4 regions of the Pseudoalteromonas sp. SCQQ13 genome follow, and region 3 is predicted to be linked to each of the others. Evidence: predicted binding sites of a transcription regulator. Region 3 holds the regulator's gene; each other region holds the start of a gene.

The links. The regulator sigma-54, encoded in region 3, starts transcription at its own class of promoters, with help from an activator protein. The targets are predictions, from matches to a motif close to GTTGGCACGNNNNTNGNNT.
Region 1: flgJ (flagellar assembly peptidoglycan hydrolase FlgJ) is a predicted target of sigma-54. The motif match lies at 2,363-2,381, and genes of this name have one in related genera.
Region 2: I6F41_RS06145 (DUF1328 family protein) is a predicted target of sigma-54. The motif match lies at 3,317-3,335, and genes of this name have one in related genera.
Region 4: I6F41_RS09210 (EF-hand domain-containing protein) is a predicted target of sigma-54. The motif match lies at 2,989-3,007, and genes of this name have one in related genera.

What each region holds. Positions count from the first base shown of each region.
Region 1 covers NZ_JADYXG010000003.1:178,914-184,287, reverse strand. The annotation lists gene flgG (flagellar basal-body rod protein FlgG) at 1-484, shown strand, start outside; gene flgH (flagellar basal body L-ring protein FlgH) at 501-1,184, shown strand; gene I6F41_RS04185 (flagellar basal body P-ring protein FlgI) at 1,197-2,291, shown strand; gene flgJ (flagellar assembly peptidoglycan hydrolase FlgJ) at 2,419-3,414, shown strand; gene flgK (flagellar hook-associated protein FlgK) at 3,416-5,374, shown strand, end outside.
Region 2 covers NZ_JADYXG010000005.1:162,749-168,122, reverse strand. The annotation lists gene alaS (alanine--tRNA ligase) at 1-629, shown strand, start outside; gene I6F41_RS06165 (aspartate kinase) at 630-1,847, shown strand; gene csrA (carbon storage regulator CsrA) at 1,938-2,129, shown strand; gene I6F41_RS06155 (YcxB family protein) at 2,180-2,647, opposite strand; gene I6F41_RS06150 (hypothetical protein) at 2,849-3,040, opposite strand; gene I6F41_RS06145 (DUF1328 family protein) at 3,106-3,276, opposite strand; gene I6F41_RS06140 (OadG family protein) at 3,920-4,165, shown strand; gene oadA (sodium-extruding oxaloacetate decarboxylase subunit alpha) at 4,178-5,374, shown strand, end outside.
Region 3 covers NZ_JADYXG010000002.1:129,113-134,486, reverse strand. The annotation lists gene mgtE (magnesium transporter) at 1-617, opposite strand, end outside; gene I6F41_RS02340 (HPr family phosphocarrier protein) at 765-1,037, opposite strand; gene rapZ (RNase adapter RapZ) at 1,081-1,926, opposite strand; gene ptsN (PTS IIA-like nitrogen regulatory protein PtsN) at 1,948-2,400, opposite strand; gene hpf (ribosome hibernation promoting factor) at 2,405-2,692, opposite strand; gene I6F41_RS02320 (RNA polymerase factor sigma-54) at 2,719-4,212, opposite strand; gene lptB (LPS export ABC transporter ATP-binding protein) at 4,282-5,007, opposite strand; gene lptA (lipopolysaccharide transport periplasmic protein LptA) at 5,004-5,374, opposite strand, start outside.
Region 4 covers NZ_JADYXG010000009.1:108,399-113,772, forward strand. The annotation lists gene I6F41_RS09190 (type 1 glutamine amidotransferase domain-containing protein) at 1-509, shown strand, start outside; gene I6F41_RS09195 (rhomboid family intramembrane serine protease) at 623-1,207, shown strand; gene yghU (glutathione-dependent disulfide-bond oxidoreductase) at 1,280-2,119, shown strand; gene I6F41_RS09205 (hypothetical protein) at 2,195-2,650, opposite strand; gene I6F41_RS09210 (EF-hand domain-containing protein) at 2,663-2,941, opposite strand; gene I6F41_RS09215 (response regulator) at 3,150-3,830, opposite strand; gene I6F41_RS09220 (ATP-binding protein) at 3,839-5,290, opposite strand; gene I6F41_RS09225 (hypothetical protein) at 5,290-5,374, opposite strand, start outside.

The sequences.
Region 1 (5,374 bases), on a different contig from region 3:
TTTTGAAGTACTACAGCCAGATGGCAATATTGCTTATTCGCGCAACGGGCAATTTACTACCGATGGCGACGGGCGAGTTGTAACCTCGGGTGCCGGTTATGTAGTTCAACCAGAAATGAACGTACCCGACGACGCGCAATCAATAACTGTATCGCAAGACGGTGAAGTGTCTGTACGTGTTGCAGGGCAGGCCGATAACGTGGTTATTGGGCAAATTACCATTAGTGACTTTATTAATCCGTCGGGCCTTGAGCCTATAGGGCAAAACCTTTACACCGAAACTGCAGTAAGTGGTGCGCCGGTGCAGGGTAACCCTGGGGTTGATGGGCTAGGCACTATTATTCAAGGCTCACTAGAAACGTCAAACGTAAACGTAACCGAAGAGTTGGTAAACCTAATAGAAACCCAGCGTGTTTACGAAATGAACTCAAAAGTAATTTCGGCAGTTGATGAAATGATGAGCTACATCAATCAGCAATTATAATATTTTAGAGGTTATTATGCGCAATATTATATTATTTGCAGCGGGTACTTTATTGTTAAGTGGCTGTGTGTCTACACAAAATAGTGATGTAGTACAAGACGACCCTTACTACGCACCCATGTACCCAGAACCCAATGTTGAACCGGCAGTTGCTAATGGCTCACTGTTTAATACGTATTTATCGAACGACTTATACGCCGATAAAAAAGCACTGCGTACTGGCGATATAATTACAGTTAAATTGCAAGAATCTACGCAAGCCTCTAAAGCGGCAAAAACAGAAACTGATAAGCAGTCAGACGCAAAACTCGACCCCGTTATTGGTTTAGGCGGATTGCCGGTAAATATTGGCGGCGACAGCATTCAATTTGGTATTGGCAGTGACGCGTCATTTAAAGGCGACTCAAAATCAAATCAGTCAAATAGTTTAGCCGGTGATATATCGGTAAACGTAATGCGTGTTTTACCTAATGGTAATTTAGTTATTCGCGGCGAAAAATGGCTAACGTTAAACTCGGGCGAAGAATTTATTCGTTTAGAGGGATTAGTAAGGCCAGAAGATGTAACTGCAGACAATACCGTACAGTCAAATAGAATTGCTAATGCACGAATTCAATATTCGGGCAAAGGGCAAACTCAAGAAGCGCAAAGTGCCGGTTGGCTAACACGCTTTTTTAGTAGCTCACTTTTTCCTTTTTAGAGGACATTCATTATGAATGTATTTAAAGTTTTTTGTTTAATGGTGTTACTTGGCTGGCAACTTCCTGCCATGGCCGAGCGCATTAAAGATGTGTCTATGGTTGAGGGCGTACGCTCAAACCAATTAGTAGGCTATGGCCTAGTTGTTGGCTTACCTGGTACGGGCGAGCAAAGCCGATTTACCGAGCAAAGCTTTAAAGGCATGTTAAACAGCTTTGGCATTACGCTACCGGCAAGCTTAAAACCAAAAATTAAAAACGTGGCTGCGGTTGCTGTGCATGCAGAGCTACCGCCTTTTAGAAAGCCCGGGCAAACTATAGATATTACCGTATCATCTATTGGTAGTGCAGGTAGTTTACGCGGTGGTACTTTACTACAAACCTTTTTAAAGGGGGTCGACGGCAACGTATACGCTATTGGCCAAGGTAGTTTAATTGTAGGTGGTTTAGGCGCAGAAGGGCTTGATGGCAGTAAAGTCGTTATAAACACGCCAACAGTGGGGCGTATTCCAAATGGCGCAACCGTCGAGCGTGCAGTTAAAAGCCCATTTATGCAAAACGACTATATTACTTTTAACTTAAATCGCCCAGACTTTACTACCGCCAAGCGATTAGAAAAAACCATAAACGATTTAGTAGGCCCAAATAGCGCCCAAGCACTCGATGCAGCGTCTATTAGAGTGATTGCCCCAAGAGACGCCTCGCAGCGCGTGTCTTACTTATCAACGCTCGAAAACCTAGAGTTTACCCCAGCAGATACAGCGGCAAAAATTATCGTTAACTCGCGTACCGGTACTATTGTTATTGGTAAAAATGTAAAGTTGCAACCAGCTGCTATTACTCACGGTGGCTTAACAGTAACGATTGCAGAGCAGCTAAACGTATCGCAGCCTAATGCTTTTAGCGATGGCGATACCGTTGTTACCCAGCAAAGTATTATAGATATAAAACAAGACGACTCACGGGCATTTGTATTTAACCCCGGAGTGAGCTTAGATGACCTAGTACGCGCTATAAACGAAGTAGGCGCCGCGCCTGGCGATTTAATGGCAATACTAGAAGCCCTAAAAGAAGCCGGCGCAATAAACGGCCAGCTAGTTGTAATTTAAAACAACGTAATGCTATCGGTGGTCAGTTTTAAAAGCTGGTAACCGATGGCATCTTGCTTAATACCTTCCCCTCTGGCTCAATTTTTGCATTGCTTTATACATTATTCATTATTGTGTCAAAAAGCTGATGGAAACAAATCACCTCGATAAGCAAAACTTTTTTGATTTAGGTAACTTAAACGCTTTGCGTAAAGACGCCCTAAACAGTGGCGACGCGTCTAGTGATGCCTCAAAAGCGGCTCTCAAAAAAGCAGCGGCACAATTTGAAGCCATATTTACGCAAATGTTGCTTAAAAGTATGCGCAAAGCCAGCGAAGCCTTCGAAGACAAAGAAAGCCCATTAAATTCAAGTAGCGTAAAGTTTTTTGAAGAAATGCACGATCAGCAACTTTCATCAGAGCTCTCGTCTAATGGTTCATTAGGGCTTGCCGACTTAATAGTGCAGCAACTCTCTCCTACGGCAAAAAATTACACCCCAGCTTCAGTACTCAGAACCAGTAACGATCTTTTAAGCGATCAGCGTGCTGGCATAGAGTTGCCGCAGCAACAGCGTAAAAAAGCCGTAACCGAGCCTGTAGATAAAAGCGCTATGAATACCGAAAATCCAGAAGTAGCTAAGCCAAACTTTGAAACGGCCGAAGAGTTTGTAAGTTCGGTATGGGAGCATGCTAAAACAGCGGCTAAAAAAATTGGTTTAAACCCTGCCGTTATGGTGGCTCAAGCAGCGCTTGAAACCGGTTGGGGTAAGCATATTATTAATAAAAGCGACGGTAACAGCTCAAATAACTTATTTAATATTAAGTCAGATAAAAGCTGGCAGGGCGAAAAAGCCAACAAAGTAACTTTAGAGTTTGAACAAGGCGCTGCAGTTAAAAAACAAGCCAGTTTTAGGGCTTACGACTCAATAAAAGACAGCGTAAACGACTTTGTTGATTTTTTAACTCAAAACCCACGCTATCAACAAGCATTACAAAATACCGGCAAACCGGCAGCGTTTTTAGACTCATTACAACAAGCCGGTTATGCAACAGACCCAAATTATGCGGATAAAATAAAGCGCGTACTTAACAGTAGCGAGCTTAAAAATATTGCAACAAACGTGATCCGCCAAGGAGTAAAGTAACATGTCGTTTAATTTATTAAACATTGCTAATTCAGGAATAAGAGCAAACACTGATCTGTTGCAAACAACCAGTAAAAATATTGCCAATGTAAATACCGACGGCTATGTGCGCGAGCGTACAGAGCATGGCACCATGATCGACAATCAAGTTGGCAAAGGTAATACCTACAGGTTACTTAATGAATTTGCACAAAAACAATTAAACCGAGACACCTCAAATAAAACGTTTTTTGATCAGTTTGTAAGTGAAGCAAACCGGGTAGACACGTTATTTTCGCAAGAAGCGAATAGCTTATCGACTGGTATTAACTCGTTATTTAATAACGTGCAAGAAGCGCTTAATCAGCCATCGTCAACGGTTGCACGTTCGTTAGTAATGACTAACGCCGACAGCTTAATAAGCCAAATGGATAGATTGTCGGGAATAGTGCTGGATCAAAAAAATGTTGTAAATGAACAGCTCGAAATATTCTCCGATGAAGCCAACACCTTAATTCAAAAAATAGGATCGTTAAACCAACAAATTGCTGGTGTTAATGGTACTAACAACGCATCTGCTGCAAGCGGCACATATAACGAGCGCGACAAAGCGATTCGCGATTTATCAGAGTTAATCGACATTGAAACGCTTGACGGCCCCAATGGTGAAAAGCTCGTTTTTATGGGTAGCGGTGAAGCGGTTGTAATGCAAAACGGCTCGTTTAACTTGTTTTCGATGCGCGGCGACCCGGATCCAAATTTTAAAGAACTGCGCTTAGATGTAAATGGCGGCAAAGCTGTGCCGCTTGAAGTTGATGCCAGTAAATTAAAAGGCAAAATAGGTGGTTTACTTGCCTTCAGAGACGATATTTTAGTACCTGCGCAAAATCAAATAGGCCAAATGGGTTTAGCGTTAGCAGATGCATTTAACCAGCAAAACCGTTTGGGAATGGATGCTAACGGTAAATTGGGCGGCGATATATTCAATATACCTACGGCAAAAGGGTTTGCCTATCAAGCTAACACCGGCGGTGCGGGTGTTAGTGCAACAGTAGAACCCGGTAAAGGTAGTAATTTACCAGCCAGTGATTTTATTGTGACTTATACCGCAAACCCAAACGAAGTGAGTATTCAGCCAGTAGATAATAAAGGCGAGCCATTAGGCGCCGCTACAACAGCAACATTTGTAGGCGGTGAAATTAACTCGGCAAATAACCCAGGTGTTGATTTATTTGGTTTGCAGTTAACTATGGCTGGTGCAGGTAATGAAGGCGATAAATTTCAAATTAAGCTCAATTCAGAAGCCGCAGCAAATATATCGCTAACAACTGGGCGCGGTGAAGACCTAGCGTTAGCATCGCCAATACGCACCGCCGATGACATAAATAATACCGGTAGTGGCGCTATTTCTGCAGGCAGTGTGAGTAGTGTTACCGCTGGTGGCTTTACAACTACCACTCCACCTGCACTCGCTAATGGAGATATAACCATTGTTAAAGCAGCGGGTACAAATGATTACTTAATTAGCGATGGAAACGGCGCTAATGTGCCAATTGCTATTGCACCACCAGGCAAAAATGTTTTGGCTGGCCTTGGTGCTCCTTATGACGGTTATGGTTTTGACTTTGATATTGAAGGCTCGCCAGCCACAGGCGATAGCTTTACGTTAGAGTTTAACAAAGGCGGCTTTGACGATAACCGCAATGGCTTAAAGTTAGCCGAGTTACAAAACGGTGACTTGGTGCGTCAAAATGTTGTTTCAAGCTCAGATGCCGATAACCATAAAACGTTTAACCAAGCGTATGCCGGATTAGTAACCGACATTGGCGTGGTAACAGGCCAAGCTAAAACAAACGGCGCAGCATTCGACGCACTCGCACAGCAGTCAGAGGCATGGTACGAGTCGTTATCTGGGGTAAACCTTGACGAAGAAGCAGCTAATTTGCTGCGCTTTCAACAATCTTACGCGGCTTCAGCTCAG
Region 2 (5,374 bases), on a different contig from region 3:
CACATGTTGAACGCGCAGGTGATATTGGTTTATTCAAAATAGTATCTGAAAGCGGTATTGCTGCGGGTGTTCGTCGTATTGAAGCGGTAACCGGCGCTGACGCGATTGCCTACGTGAGTGAGCAAGAGCAAAAGCTAAATGATGTAGCTGCTGTAGTTAAAGCCGACAGCGCGTCAGTACTTGAAAAAGTAACTGCGTTGCTTGATAAATCAAAACAGCTAGAAAAACAAATTGCGCAACTTAACGATAAGCTAGCAAGTGCTGCGGGTGCCTCATTACTTGATTCAGTAGTAGAAATTAACGGTATTAAGCTATTAATAGCCAACGTTAAGGGCACTGAGTCAAAAGCGTTACGTGGTATGGTTGATGATCTTAAAAACAAAATTGGCTCGGGTGTTATTGCACTAGGTGTTGCAAGCGATGATAAAGTGAGCTTAATTGCAGGTGTAACTAAAGATTTAACCGGTAGAGTTAAAGCCGGTGAGCTAGTTAACCATATGGCCAGCCAAGTAGGTGGTAAAGGTGGCGGCCGTCCAGATATGGCACAAGCGGGTGGCTCTGAGCCAGAAAACCTAACTGCAGCATTAGACAGTGTAACAGCTTGGTTTACTGAGAAAACACAAGCTTAAGTGGCACTTATTGTTCAAAAGTTCGGTGGCACTTCAGTTGGTTCAATAGAGCGAATTGAAGCGGTTGCCGACCTTGTTGTTAAAACTAAACAACAAGGCCATCAAGTGGTTGTAGTGCTCTCGGCTATGTCGGGAGAAACCAACCGCTTAATTAATCTCGCCAAACAAATAGATACTCGGCCAAGTAGCCGTGAACTTGACGTATTAATTAGCACCGGCGAGCAGGTTTCGGTGGCTTTATTAGCTATGGCTATTATTAAACGCGGTCATTCTGCTGTGAGTTTATTAGCCGATCAGGTTAATATTTTAACCGATAATATGTTTGGCAAAGCCCGTATTACAGATGTAGCTGCAACGCGTTTAAAACATGAGCTTGAGCATAACCGTATTGCAATTATTGCGGGTTTTCAGGGCCGTGATATTGAAGGAAATGTAACTACATTAGGGCGTGGCGGTACCGATACTTCGGCGGTTGAAATTGCTGGAGCAATAAAAGCTGACGAATGTCAGATCTATACCGACGTTAACGGCGTATATACTACAGACCCTCGTGTTGAACCTAATGCACGACGAATGAGCCAAGTTACCTTTGCTGAAATGCTAGAGTTAGCAAGTTTAGGGGCTAAAGTATTGCATATTCGTTCAGTTGAAGCGGCAGGAAAGCACAATGTGCCACTTAGGGTGCTATCAAGTTTTTACCCTGATGCTGGTACATTGATTAGTTTTGAGGAGAGCGATATGCCTGGTAATGTCGTTTCGGGTATTGCGTTTAATCGTGATGAATGTTTAATAAATGTAGAGGGTGTACTTAGTGGTACACAATATCTTGCAAAGATTTTGAAACTTTTTGCAGATAATGGCATCGAAATAGATATGATTAATCAAGTTAATCATAATGTTGACAAAGTAGACTATGCTTTTACTGTACACACAAATGATTATTTACACGCATTAGACGTTTTAACAGAGCAGCAAGCTCAGTTAACAGCACAAAATATTTTTGGGTTAACAACAGTGGCTAAAGTGTCTGCTGTTGGTATGGGTATGAAGTCACATTCGGGTGTTGCTAGTTTATTTTTTGATGCATTAGCTGCAGAAAATATTAATGTTATTTTAGTGTCTACATCAGAAATTAAAATATCGGTTTTAATAGATGAAAAATACCTAGAGTTGGCTGTTCGTGCATTACATAAGATATTTTTAACAGAAAATGAATAGATTGATAGGTTTTACTTACTTTTTAGTCTAATTTTCATTAAAATGTTTTAGCGGAATCTTATAATTTTATTGGAACAAGGGAGCAAAAGAATGCTAATACTAACTCGTAGAGTAGGTGAAACCCTAATGATCGGTGACGAAGTAACCGTTACTGTTCTAGGTGTTAAAGGGAATCAAGTTCGAATCGGTGTTAACGCACCAAAAGACGTTTCAGTGCATCGTGAAGAGATTTACATGCGTATTCAAGCTGAAAAGTCTAACCCTGAACCTGGCAATGCTTAATCAGCAATGTATATAACTTAGTTACATACTGAGTTATTGCCAAAAGCCACTCACTGAGTGGCTTTTTTGTGTATAAAATTAAGTGTTTCGGCAGTTAATATGTGCTTGGATATATACTGCATACCTTTTTTGTTTTTTAATAGTATGCCGCGCTCTGTGGTTATAACTTCGTTAATATCTGACCACAGAAGTTGGGTGTTTTTATAAAAGTTACTCGATTTAATCCCTTCTTCGTCAAAGGTAAGGGTGACCTCAGACCCCGAGGCTTTGCTTAGCATTTGTCTAGTAACCCACCAAGGACGGCGATAATAAAAGGCAATACATTCGAGTACCGCAACCATGATCAGAAAAGATCCTAGGTAATGATCGTCTAAACCATAAATTCCAAATAAACCGAGTGCTACTAATAGCGCCAATAAAAAGTATTTTGGTTGCGCGCGCTTGCTATGCGCAACTGATTCGTCAAAGCACTCATAAAAATAAGGCTTATCAAGCGTGTAGGTTGTTGTAAGTGTCATATAGAAGTTCTTAAAACATAGTTATATGCATTTTAACAAGCTAACCAGTAAATGCGCAGTTATATAATAAATAACTGCATAATAGATAAAGATATTGGCGTTTATTATTTATCAGATCCAACCTTTAATTTAGATATTATTTTATTACACACATAAAAAAACGGCTCATTTTAGAGCCGTTTTTTTAATAAATTAGAAGAATTAACAGTTAGTTTCTTCTGCATTTACACCTTCTTTTACTTCTTCACATGCATCTTCAACTTTGTTTTGCACGTCAGTTACTGCTTCGTCAATACGTTCACCAGCATCTTCTGCGTGGTTATCTTCACAGCCCATAATAAATAAACTTGCGAATAGGCCAATTAGTGCTGCTCTTAAAGTTGTCGAATTCATAATGTAATTCCTTGTAAATTTTGATTTAAATGATTTTTAATTAGTTTAAAACTTTAGTTTGTTACCTAGGGCTTTTTGCCACGTAGGGCACCCGATACTAAAGATATAACTAAAAGTATTAAAAATATAAAAAATATAATTTTTGCAATACCCGCTGCGGCGCCTGCTATACCACCAAAACCTAACACTGCAGCAATTAAAGCAATTACTAAAAAAGTGATTGTCCAGCGTAACATTGTATTCTCCTTGGTTTATCAAATTTGCTCAATGGATATGATGCGAGTTACGTGCCATTGTTTTTTTGCTTTTAAATCAATGGCTTGCTTTTGTTTGTGTTATTTCAGCGTGCACTCAATGGTAAGTTTTACGCTTTGCTATGTAATTTATTCATACTGATACAAGTGATTATGGATGTTAGTTTTTTATAAGAGAAGTTAGCGCATATTGATTTTTAGAATTGAGTTTAAGAGCTATTAAATTGCAGTTCGAGACTTACGAGCATAGCGGGCTTAATAACAGCGGCTATTTAAATGGTTGAATAATTAACAAATATATTTGGTAAGACCAATTGCCAGTGGTGAAATTACTTTATGCTAATAGAACTGTTAACGCTTTACTTTAAGTGCATTATTAACGGTTTTTAGGTCGCCTATATAACTTTTATTTATATTCACTATTTTTATTATCTATGTAATAGCGCGTATCTAGTCCTTTTTGTAGTGTTAAGTTAATTAATAGCATGTTAGTTTTGTTTAAATTGGTTTTACCAATTTACAGGCTATAGACAAAACACTGTTTTTTGTTATTATTCGGTGAATAATTATTTACGTAAAATGATTTTTTATTTTGATTTCGGTATAAGTTTTATAGGAGAGGAAAATGGATATCGCTGCTTTACTTACAACAGCAAGCAACTTAATGCTAACCGGTATGGTGGGGGTGTTTGTGTTTCTGTCATTATTAATTACCTGCGTTACGGTTATGTCTAAGCTGGTATCTCGCTTTGCAGAGCCTGAGCTTGCAATGCCTGCCAGAACACCGTCTTTTAAATCACAAGGTGTGCCTAATGAGCACATCGCCGCAATTAGTGCTGCCATTGCTCAGTACAAAACAAACAATAATTAAAGGAGCACTTAAATGGCTAAATTAAAATTAACAGAACTGGTACTACGTGATGCGCATCAATCATTGTTAGCAACTCGTATGCGCCTTGACGATATGCTACCGATTGCAAAAAAGCTTGATGATGCAGGTTATTGGTCTATTGAGTCGTGGGGTGGAGCTACGTTTGATTCGTGTATTCGTTATTTAGGTGAAGATCCTTGGGAGCGTATTCGCGCACTAAAAAAAGCGATGCCAAATACCAAACAGCAAATGCTATTACGCGGTCAAAATTTATTAGGTTACCGCCATTATGCTGACGATGTAGTAGAAAAATTTGTAGAGCGTGCCCATAAAAATGGCGTTGATGTATTTCGTATATTTGATGCAATGAACGATGTACGTAATCTTGAAACGGCAATTAAAGCGGCTATAAAAGTAGGCGCACATGCCCAAGGGACTATTTCTTATACAGTAAGCCCTGTTCATACGCTTGATATGTGGTTAACGCTAGCTAAGCAGTTGGAAGATTTAGGCTGTCATTCAATTTGTATTAAAGATATGGCGGGTTTATTAAAGCCGTACGATGCTGAAAAACTAATTAAAGCACTAAAAGAAACTGTATCTATTCCAATTGCAATGCAGTGCCACGCCACAACAGGTTTAAGTACTGCGACTTATCAAAAAGCGATTGATGCAGGCATTGATATGCTTGATACCGCAATTTCATCTATGAGTATGACTTACGGACACACCGCAACTGAAACTATTGTATCGATAGTTGAAGGGACTGAGCGTGATACTGAGCTTGATTTAAATCACCTTGAAGAAATTGCTGCTTACTTTAGAGATGTACGTAAAAAATACGCGGCATTTGAAGGTAGCTTAAAAGGGGTTGATGGCCGTATTTTACTCGCGCAAGTACCTGGTGGCATGTTAACTAACATGGAAAACCAGCTTAAAGAGCAAGGCGCAGCAGATAAGCTTAATGAAGTTTTACTTGAGATCCCACGTGTACGAGAAGATTTAGGCTTTTTACCGCTTGTTACACCAACGTCGCAAATTGTAGGCACTCAAGCGGTACTTAATGTACTAACGGGTGAGCGCTATAAAACAATTACTAAAGAAACAGCTGGCGTATTAAAAGGTGAATATGGCCTAACACCAGCACCTATGAATAAAGAGCTACAAGAGCGTGTGCTTGATGGAGCAGAGGTAATTACTTGTCGTCCT
Region 3 (5,374 bases):
AGGTCGTGAACAATTTTTTCGGGCGAATTGGTTAGTAAGGTACTTAACGATAAAGCGCCTAAAAAACAGTTATGCTTATCGACAACGTAAAGGTCGTCGGTACCCTCAGGGAGTTCGCCGCGCAGACGAATGTAACGCAGTACCACATCTAGGGTTACATCAGGGCGAATGGTTACTGTATCTGTGTTCATCAGCGCGCCAGCAGAGCGTTCCTGATAGGAGAGTGCTTGCGTAGCACGTTCTCTATCTTGAATGTCCATGGCGCTAACCACGTCTTTATAAACCGTGTCAGGCAGGCTTCGCAGTACTTCACCTAAGTCATCGTGGCCCATGTCTTCAGTGGCAGCAGCAATGTGCTTAGGTTCCATTTGGGCAATAATGCCTAAACGTACATCTTCAGAGAGTTCTTCAAGAACATCACCTTGTACATCTGGATCAACTAATTGCCAGAGCAGGCGACGAACTTTATGCGGTGATGATTCTAGTAAAAGTGCGGTATCACAAGGAGCTGTTTTTGCCAGCATGCGCCTAACTTGAACAAACTGACCACTATTGAGTGACTTGGTCACTTGTTGTAATTGTTGTAGTGGGTAGTCTTGTTCGAAAGTTTCGGGCATTGGCGTCCTTAATTTATTTTTATAACGTTAGGGAAGAAGTTAGTCATTAACTTCGTTCAGTTTATCTTACTTTTTTTAGCCAAACTAGCTTAAGGTTTCACTAACCCTATATTTTAGCTCGTTTACTTGGTTTAAATAAAGTGCCTACTATTCTTGTTCGTTAAAGCGCTGCGCTATTAATTGGCCAACGGCATGTAAAGCATGCTCTGCATCGGGTCCTTCGCACACTACTTTTACTTCTTTACCTTGGCTGCTTTCTAGTAACATTAAAGCCAGTACGCTATCGCCAGCGGCTTCTTTTTCATCTTGAAATAAGGTAATAGATGCGTCAAATTGTACCGCTAATTGTGCTAATACGGTAGCAGCTCTAGCATGCAGGCCTAGCTTGTTTTTTATTAAAAATGTATTTTCTAAGCGCATAAGATACTCTACTTAAGCTGAACAGATGATTATTTAAATTGAATTATTTTTCTTGCTCGCGATGGCGAATTTTTACATTAGGGTGAGACATAGCAAAGCTTTCACCAATTGTTTGCGCTAAATAAACTGAGCGGTGCTGACCACCAGTACAACCAATAGCAATGGTTAAATAACTGCGATTATTACGCTCTAGGTGTGGTAACCACGTTTGTACAAAGGTTTGAATTTGCCAAGTGAATTTTTGCACAATACTATGACTAGCTAAATAATCTTTTACTGGTTGATCTAATCCAGTTAAAGGCTTGAGCTCCGGTTCCCAGTGTGGGTTTGGTAAAAAACGCGCATCAAAAACATAATCAGCACCTTTGGGAATACCATGCTTAAAGCCAAACGACTCAAAGGTAATGATAAGCTGTTTGTCTTTTTTACCGAGTATGGTTTCACGCATAGATTCAGCAAGTTGATGCACACTTAAATCGGTTGTATCAATGACATGATCAGCCCGCGTTACGAGTACATCGAGTAATTCTTTTTCTTTTTTTATTGCTAAATCTAGCGGTAGCGAATCAATCGAAAGCGGGTGCAAACGACGTGTTTCTGAATAACGGCGGATTAACGTTTGATCGTCGCTATCTAAATAAAATAACGTTGGTTTAGCAAAGTCGGGCAAGTACTCAAGGATATCGTTAAACTGCTGCTGGTCTTTAGGCAGGTTACGCACGTCTATACTAACGGCTATTTTATCGTAGTTATCAGAGACACTGCGCACTAATGAAGGCAGCAAATTTACCGGAATATTATCTACACAATAGTAACCTAAATCTTCTACAACACGTAAAGCAACTGACTTACCAGAACCTGAACGGCCACTTATAATAATTAATTCCATTTACCACCCCTTTATTAGTAACTAGGATTGATCCAAAATAACTTGGTATAACGCTTCATCAGACTTTGCCGCACGCAATTGCTTACAAAACTCTTTATCGTTTAGTTTATCAGCTATTGTGGCTAGTGTTTTCAAGTGCTGCTGGTTATCGCCATCGGGCACTATAAGCGCAACAAAAATATCAACTGGACGATTATCAATTGCATCAAAATTAATAGCGGTTTCGCTTATTAAAATTAAGGCAAGAGGCTCTTGTGCCCCGCTCATACGGCCATGTGGAATTGCTATTCCTCGGCCAATACCGGTACTACCTAGCTTTTCTCTTGCCAATAAAGCAGTGAGAATATCTTGCTGAGGTAAATACGGCATTTTTTTATGCGCGAGTTCACTGATGAATTCTAAAATTCTTTTTTTACTATTAAAAAGGACCACAGCTTTGCTGCAGTCCTGGCATATAAGTGAGCTTAATTTCATAGTGTTAGTGTCGAGCAAACTTCTCTTTGTGTTTAATTACTTGACGATCGAGTTTGTCAATCAACGAGTCAATGGCAGCGTACATATCTTGGTGTTCGGTCGATGCAAATAGCTCAGCGCCACTTACAAAAATTGTTGCTTCAGCTTTTTGACTTAATTTTTCTACATCGAGAATAACATGCACATTAGTTATGTGATCTGAGTGTCTTTGCAGCTTTGCAAATTTATTATTTACATAGTCTCTTAATGAGTCTGTAATGTCTACATGACGACCAGTTAAGTTTAGTTGCATCAGCATTTTCCTCTTTGTTGTACGTCTTAAATCAAGCTTTTACGTTGATTCGACGGGGGAATAGCCAGAGATTCGCGATATTTTGCAATTGTCCGTCTAGCTACTTTAATTCCTTGCTCAGCCAATATATCTGCAATCTTGCTATCACTCAATGGTTTGGCTAAGTTTTCTGCAGCTATCAACTTTTTAATCAGGGCACGTATGGCAGTTGATGAACATTCGCCACCATTTTCGGTGCTTACATGGCTTGAAAAAAAGTACTTAAGCTCAAAAATGCCACGTGGAGTGTGCATATATTTTTGCGTAGTGACCCGTGAAATAGTCGACTCGTGCATTTCAACTATTTCGGCAACATCGTTTAATACCATAGGTTTCATGGCTTCTGGGCCATGTTCAAAAAACGCTTGTTGCTGCTTAACAATACAATTAGTTACTTTCAGGAGTGTTTCGTTTCTACTTTCTAGGCTTTTAATAAACCATTTAGCTTCTTGTAAGTGCGAGCGAATAAATTGGCTGTCACCGCTGGATTTTACTGTACGAGACATAGCCGCATATTGGCTGTTAACACGTATTTTTGGCATGCTATCAGGGTTTAGCTCTACCACCCAGCGGCCTTTTATTTTTTTAACAGACACGTCAGGTATAACGTATTCAGACTCTTCTCTGACAATAGTATCCGCAGGCTTAGGATTAAGCGTATGAATAAGTGTCATTATTTCTTTAAGCTCTTCTTCTTTGAGCTTAGTTTTTTTCATTAACGTACGATAGTCGCGAGCAGCGAGTAAATCGATATGATCAGTTAACACCATTTTTGTTTCGTTAATATAAGGGGTGTCTTTATCAAATTGATTTAATTGAATGCATAAGCATTCTTGCAAGCTGCGAGCTGCAATACCAACAGGATCAAATAATTGAATGCGCTTTAGCACTGCTTCTATTTCATCTAGTTCTACTTCGTGTTCGTCGTCAGTTTCTTGGTTAAAGCTTGCTAAAAGGTCTTCGCAACTGAGGGTTAAAATACCAGAGTCATCTACGGCTTCAACGATAGCTATGGCAATAGCTTCGTCGGTAGGGCTAAAAGGGGTGAGCTGTAATTGCCACATTAAGTATTCATGCAGGGTTTCGGTTGATGCACCTTGATAAATAGATTCATCTTCAGGCATTGGCCCTGATGAAGAGGCAGGCGCTGCGCTCATATATTCATCCCATGATACATCCATGGCCATGTCGTCGCTTATGGTGTCTTTATTTAGTGCTTCACCGCTATCTTGCTCATACTCGCTTGGGGTGTCGTCAGCAGAGGCGCTAACAGTAATGTCATCTGCTTTTTGCTCGTTTTTACCTGCTGATTCTTCCGTGTAATCTTGTTCATCAACTTCAAGTAATGGGTTGCTATCAAGTGCTTCTTGTATTTCTTGCTGGAGATCCAAGGTACTAAGCTGCAATAAGCGAATAGCCTGTTGCAGTTGCGGAGTCATTGTAAGTTGCTGGCCCATGCGCAGCTGTAATGATTGCCTCATTTATCTCTAACAATCCTTATAAATTGATATGATTAATCTTAGCAGATGCTTATAGTAATAACATAAATATTACAGTTTGAACTGCTCGCCTAAATAAACATCACGTACTGTTTTATCGTTTAATACAAATTCAGGAGTACCAGATGCAATTAGCTCCCCATGAGAAACAATGTAGGCTTTTTCACAAACATCAAGGGTTTCCCTTACATTGTGGTCGGTAATTAGTACGCCAATACCACGATTTTTAAGGTGTTCTATAATTTTTTTAATATCGAGTACTGAAATAGGATCCACGCCAGCAAAGGGCTCATCAAGCAATATAAATTTAGGATCTGCAGCTAAAGCACGTGCTATTTCTACGCGGCGACGTTCACCACCAGATAGCGCCATACCTAAGCTGTCGCGAATATGTTGCAGGCTAAATTCGTCCAATAAACTATTTAGGGTTTCTTCCCTGGCTTGTTTATTTAGTTGCTTACGCGTTTCTAAAATAGCCATTAAATTTTGATACACAGTGAGCTTTCTAAAAATAGAAGATTCTTGTGGTAAATAACCAATACCTAAACGAGCACGGCTGTGCATAGGAAGTAAGGTAATATCGTTATCATCAATTAATATTTTACCTTTGTCGCTAGGTACTAAGCCTACAATCATGTAAAAGGTAGTGGTTTTACCTGCGCCATTTGGGCCAAGTAAACCAACAATGCTGCCAGCTTTTACTTCAAGTCCTACATTTTTAACAACTTCACGGCCTTTATAGCTTTTTGCTAATAGCTCTGCTTTTAATGTACTCATGGCTGACCTTTATTGAGTTTTTGTTCTTTTTTTACGTCTACAGGCACTAAAATAGTGTGTACCCGATCAGTTGAGTTTTCATCTTTTTCAGCACTTATAAGCTGTTGCTCTATATCATAGGTGATGCTTTTAGCCGTAATTTTTTGCCCAGCTTGAGAAATGTTTGCATCTCCTACCAGGGTTAAAAAACGTTTCGCTACATCGTAACGTACTTCGTTAGCGCTGGCGCTCATGACAGTGCCATCTGCTTGCTTTTCTTCAAAATATGCAGGGCTGCCCGTGGCAATTAATAGTTGTTTATTATCGCCAAGTTCGTCGCGCTTATGTACTTCTAAACGATCGGCGGTGATACGACGATTACCGTGAA
Region 4 (5,374 bases), on a different contig from region 3:
GTACTCTTGCTGATTTTCAAACTGATGCAACTAAACGCTACGACGCAGACAGCGCCGCACAAGCATTAATGGCCAATACCAAAGTGCTTAGTGAAGTAAATTCGACAGATTTTGACGCGGTATTTTACCCAGGCGGCCACGGCCCACTATGGGACTTAGTAGAAAACACCGACTCTATTGCACTTATTGAAAGCTTTATTAAAGAGCAAAAGCCAGTAGCGGCTGTTTGTCATGCCAGTGCCGTATTTTTGAATACTAAAGATGCCGATGGTAATGCACTTGTTGCTGGTAAAAAAGTAACTGGTTTTACTAACAGTGAAGAAGCGGCAGTACAACTTACCGACATAGTGCCGTTTTTAGTAGAAGACGAACTGATTAAAAAAGGCGGCGACTATCAAAAAACGGATGACTGGGGTGTACTTGTACTCGAAGATGGCCTAGTAATTACCGGTCAAAACCCAGCAAGCTCAGAACTTGCTGCTAAAAAGCTACTAACCAAACTAGGTTAATAACGATTTATAAGTAAAAAGCACAGCATTTAATGCTGTGCTTTTTTAATTGCTTTGCATTAGCAAATACAATTCCTATACTGGCAACTATTAAGCTCAACTAGGACTATTATATGGCAACCACACGGTCATTACTAACAAGCAAACGCTTCGCTATTTTTAGTATTGTTACAATTTGCTTTGTTTTACAGCTAATTAATAGCTTACCTGGCATTAATCTTAATGGTTTTGGCATTTATCCGCGCAGCATTAATGGCTTAATTGGCATACTGAGCGCGCCATTTTTACATGGCAGTTGGTGGCACTTTGCCAGTAACATGCTGCCTTTTATGGTTTTAAGTTGGTTGATTTGCCAATACAGCGTTAAGCGTTTTTATAACGTATTTATTTTTACCGCATTAGTAGGTGGTTTTTTAGTATGGGCACTTGGTCGTAGTAATATTCATGTTGGTTTAAGTGGCGTTATATATGGGTTATGGGGTTTTATACTTTGCTATGGCGTAATTAGACGTTCATTTAAATCCATTGTTATTGCTGTTGTCGTTGCCCTACTTTACAGCGGATTTGTTTGGGGTGTACTACCACAGCGCTTGCATATTTCGTTTGAAAGCCACTTATTTGGAGCATTGAGCGGATTGTTTTTAGGCTATAAATTAGCAAAATCCGACAAACTTAAAAGTCAAAAAACTCGCCTTTAATTTATTTTAATGGCCACATTTATTAATACATATATTTTTTATATGTATTTCATTTAAACAGAGGTTATTTTTATGAGTGATCAAAATCAATACACCCCACCCAAAGTTTGGACATGGGACAGTGAGAGTGGCGGTAAATTTGCCAGCATTAATCGCCCCATTGCCGGCGCAACTCATGACAAAACCTTACCTATTGGCGAGCACGCATTTCAGCTTTATTCGCTTGCTACACCAAATGGTCAAAAAGCCGCTATTATGTTTGAAGAGCTGTTAGAGCTGGGCTTAACCGATGCAGAATACGACGCATATTTAATCAGCATAGGTGATGGTGATCAGTTTGGTTCTGACTTTGTAGATATTAATCCAAATTCAAAAATTCCAGCGTTAATGGATCATTCAACCACGCCGCCAACACGTATTTTTGAATCGGGCTCTATACTGCAATACCTAGCAGAAAAGTTTGATGTGCTTATACCTAAAGATTTAAAAGCTAAAACTGAATGTCGTAACTGGCTATTTTGGCAAATGGGCTCAGCGCCGTACTTAGGTGGTGGCTTTGGCCACTTTTATAGTTATGCACCCACTAAAATGCAATATCCTATTGATCGTTTCACCATGGAAACCAAGCGCCAGCTTGACGTGCTAAACCGCCATTTAAGTGCAAACGAATACATGGCAGGAGATGAGTACTCAATTGCCGATATCGCAATTTGGCCTTGGTATGGCTCTTTAGTGCTTGGCGACATTTATGATGCAGCTGAATTTTTAGATGTTGCCTCATACACTCATGTTGTACGTTGGGCTAAACAGGTTTCAAAGCGCCCTGGCGTAAAACGTGGTCGTCGCGTTAACCGCACATGGGGACCTGAAGAAGAGCAACTAGCAGAGCGCCACAGTAGTAGTGACTTTTAACCTTGCTGTTATTGGTAAACTAAAAAATCAGCAGTAATAGCTGGTTTTTTAGTTTAGGTGTTGCCTTATTTATAATTACGCTTTAACACTCAGTATCGAATCACCTTGTGATAAAGCAAACTTTTCTTGAACCGCCGATAAAATAGCACTTTTATCTTCGTCATTTAACTGGCTTGAATACTGCGCTAACAACTCATCTAAATAACTAACTACATCTTTAGTATTTACTTGCTCAATTGAATTTTTAGGCGGTAGTGGTGGGCGCTGACCTTCAGGTCGAGCAGCATCACCTATGCTTTTAGCCTCAAACTCCAACTCGCCCATTAGCTCAGCCAACTCTTTTGTTGGCGCTATACCTTGCTCTTTAAGTGCAGCTTGAATACTTAGCGCGTTTTCTGCCGTTAAATTTTCGGCATCGAATTCAGCGAGTGTTTGTTTTACAAAGTCACTTTGTGCTGTTGTTAACTTTGCGGTTTGGCTACTTTGTTGCTGCACCAGGCTTGCAGAATTACTGCTAATATTATTAATCATTACAGTATCCTTTCAACGCTTACGACGAGGTGGTTTATGATCATTTACTTCTTGCTCACTAATTTCGCCATTACCATCTGAATCTATTTCGTCAAAAATTGTTTGTGCGTCTTCGCCGTGTGGTGGTTTTTTAGCGCTAAACTCTGCATAGCTAATTACGCCATCGCTATTGGTATCCATGCTTGAAAAATCAGGTTTAGGTGGTTTGCAATCGCTGCCTCTTGCTGCAACATTTACTGAAAAAGCAACCGACAATAGTGTAATAATTGTAAGTGATGATAAGTGTTTCATGCTCGTAACCTTTTGTTTAATTAATAACAAAAGATTACGCTGTAAAAATGCAAACAATGTGCAAATAATGAGGAAGTAAAAATAATGTATATCGCTAATGCATAAATTTAAAATGATAGCGAAATGCTAATGCGAGTAAATAGCTAAAGTGGCTATTAATTACTTACGTTAACGCATCGTATTTGCTAATTAATCAAATATTTTGTTGTTAATTACACTGCTGTGGATTTACAAAGCGATAACCAACACCATAAACCGATTGAATAACGCTGTCGGTTTTGGTTAATTCGTCCAGCTTTTTACGCAATTTTTTTATATGACTATCAATAGTACGCTGGCTCACAATACGTTGATCGGCGTACATAGTATCCATTAAGCTATCGCGCGAATAAATACGGTTAGGGTTGTTAAACAAGGGCTTAAATAACTGAAACTCAACATTGGTAAGCTCAATACTTGCTGCTTTGTATTTTACACTGTAGGTGCTTTCATCAAGTTGCATAACATTGGTTTTTGGCTTAACGTTATTCAAGCGCCTTAAAATAGCTTTAACACGCGCCACCAGCTCTGCATAACTAAAAGGCTTACAAATATAGTCATCGGCTCCTAATTCAAGCCCAAGTAATCGGTCAATCTCCTCTACCTTTGCCGACACCATAATGATAGGCACATTAGAGAACTGCCTAATTGCTTTACACAATTCAATTCCGCTTTGACCAGGTAGCATTATGTCGAGCAAAATCACACTAGGCTTGTTAATTTCAAGCCAAGGTAGTACTTCATTACCATGATGTATTTGATGCGTTATGTAATGATGGCTTGTTAAAAAATCGCTTATTAAGTTAGCCAGCTTAACCTCATCTTCTACAATCAATATTTGCTCTTGCATAGTGTCCTCTAAGCTTTAAATAAGGGTAATTTAATAATGATAGCAAGACCGCCTAAACTAGATTTTTCAGCTTTAATCTCGCCTTTATGACCTTTAACTATGTGCTGACAAATAGATAACCCCAAACCCGAACCGCCCTCTTGGCGATTTCGCGAACTATCTACTCGGTATAAATACTCAAATAAGTGCGATAAATGCGATGGCTCAACCCCCACGCCATTATCTTCAATAATAAGCTGTAAATACATTTGCCCTTTAATACTTATATTACTCGCCGTTAATGAAATAGTAGAGCATTGTGCGTAATGCACTGCGTTCATTAAAATATTATCGAATAACTGTAAAAGGCGTGTTTTATCTGCTTGAACGGTTATATTTTTTGCAGCATTTAATAGGTAAAGCTTTATATTATGTTGCTCAAGTATAACCAGATATTTTTGCTCAATAGTATTTAATAACAATGCCATATCAGTAGCTTGCATAGTGTAATGCATGCCCCCTAACTCTGCGCTATTGAGCATATGCAAATCGTCTATTAAGCGCTTTAAATGCAGGGCTTCGTCGTTGGCCGAGTTTATATTTTTTGCATTTGGCTCGCGTATGCCAAGTAGCATAGCTTCAAGCTCACCAAGCAAAATGCTCATTGGCGTTCTAAGCTCATGAGAAATATTGGCAAGCCAGCGTTTACGTACTTGCTCGTCTTTGGCGAGCGTAAATGCAAGCGTATTAAAATCCTCGCTTAACTGCCCTAGTTCGTCTTTTCGATCTAGGGTCAGCTTAGTCTCGTAATTGCCTTGCGTTAAGCGGTGCATACCGTTAGCTATTTGTTTTACTGGGCTAACTAAATGCCGAGATAATAAAAAGGTAACCAGTAATGTAAGCAGTACCGCCGCTAAAGCAATAAACCATAAGTAGTTTGTTTGCTGCTGTAAAAAATCAAGTTCGTAGCCATCAACTAAGCTATCTCTTTTGGATACAGCTAAATAACCAACCGCTTTATTATTCACTGTAATGGCTGTAGTCATATAGTTTAAATTACTTAAATACCTGCCCACTATTCGCTGTTTATTTTCGTCAAGCAAAGCATAATGAGCAATATTTTCAGGAGGTGGTCGGCGCGCGCCTAAAACAATATGCTCGGATGGTGGTGGCCGGCGCATCATTCGCCCTCTTGGATCAGGGCTTTTTGGTAACTTAGATAAAAACTGGCTGTTTTCTAGTTGCGATTCTATAAGCATTCTAAAGTTTTTGTCGCCGCCAATAACTAACTCCCACGAGGGCGTTTTTTGATACTGCTTTGCAAGTTGTAGCGTAAGTGGTTCTAATGCTTTTATCTCTTTTGCATTAACAAAATCAATAACGCCTTGCCCTATACTCCACTGTATAAGTATTACCATCCCTGCAATAACACTAAAGGTAAAACTAAATAGTATTAAAAAAAGTTTATTATGAATTTTCATTAATGCGTATTTTTAACCTTGCTAGGAAAGCTTTCAAATCGGTATGTTATAAACTCTTTGGTTTGATCATTAACATACAACGTA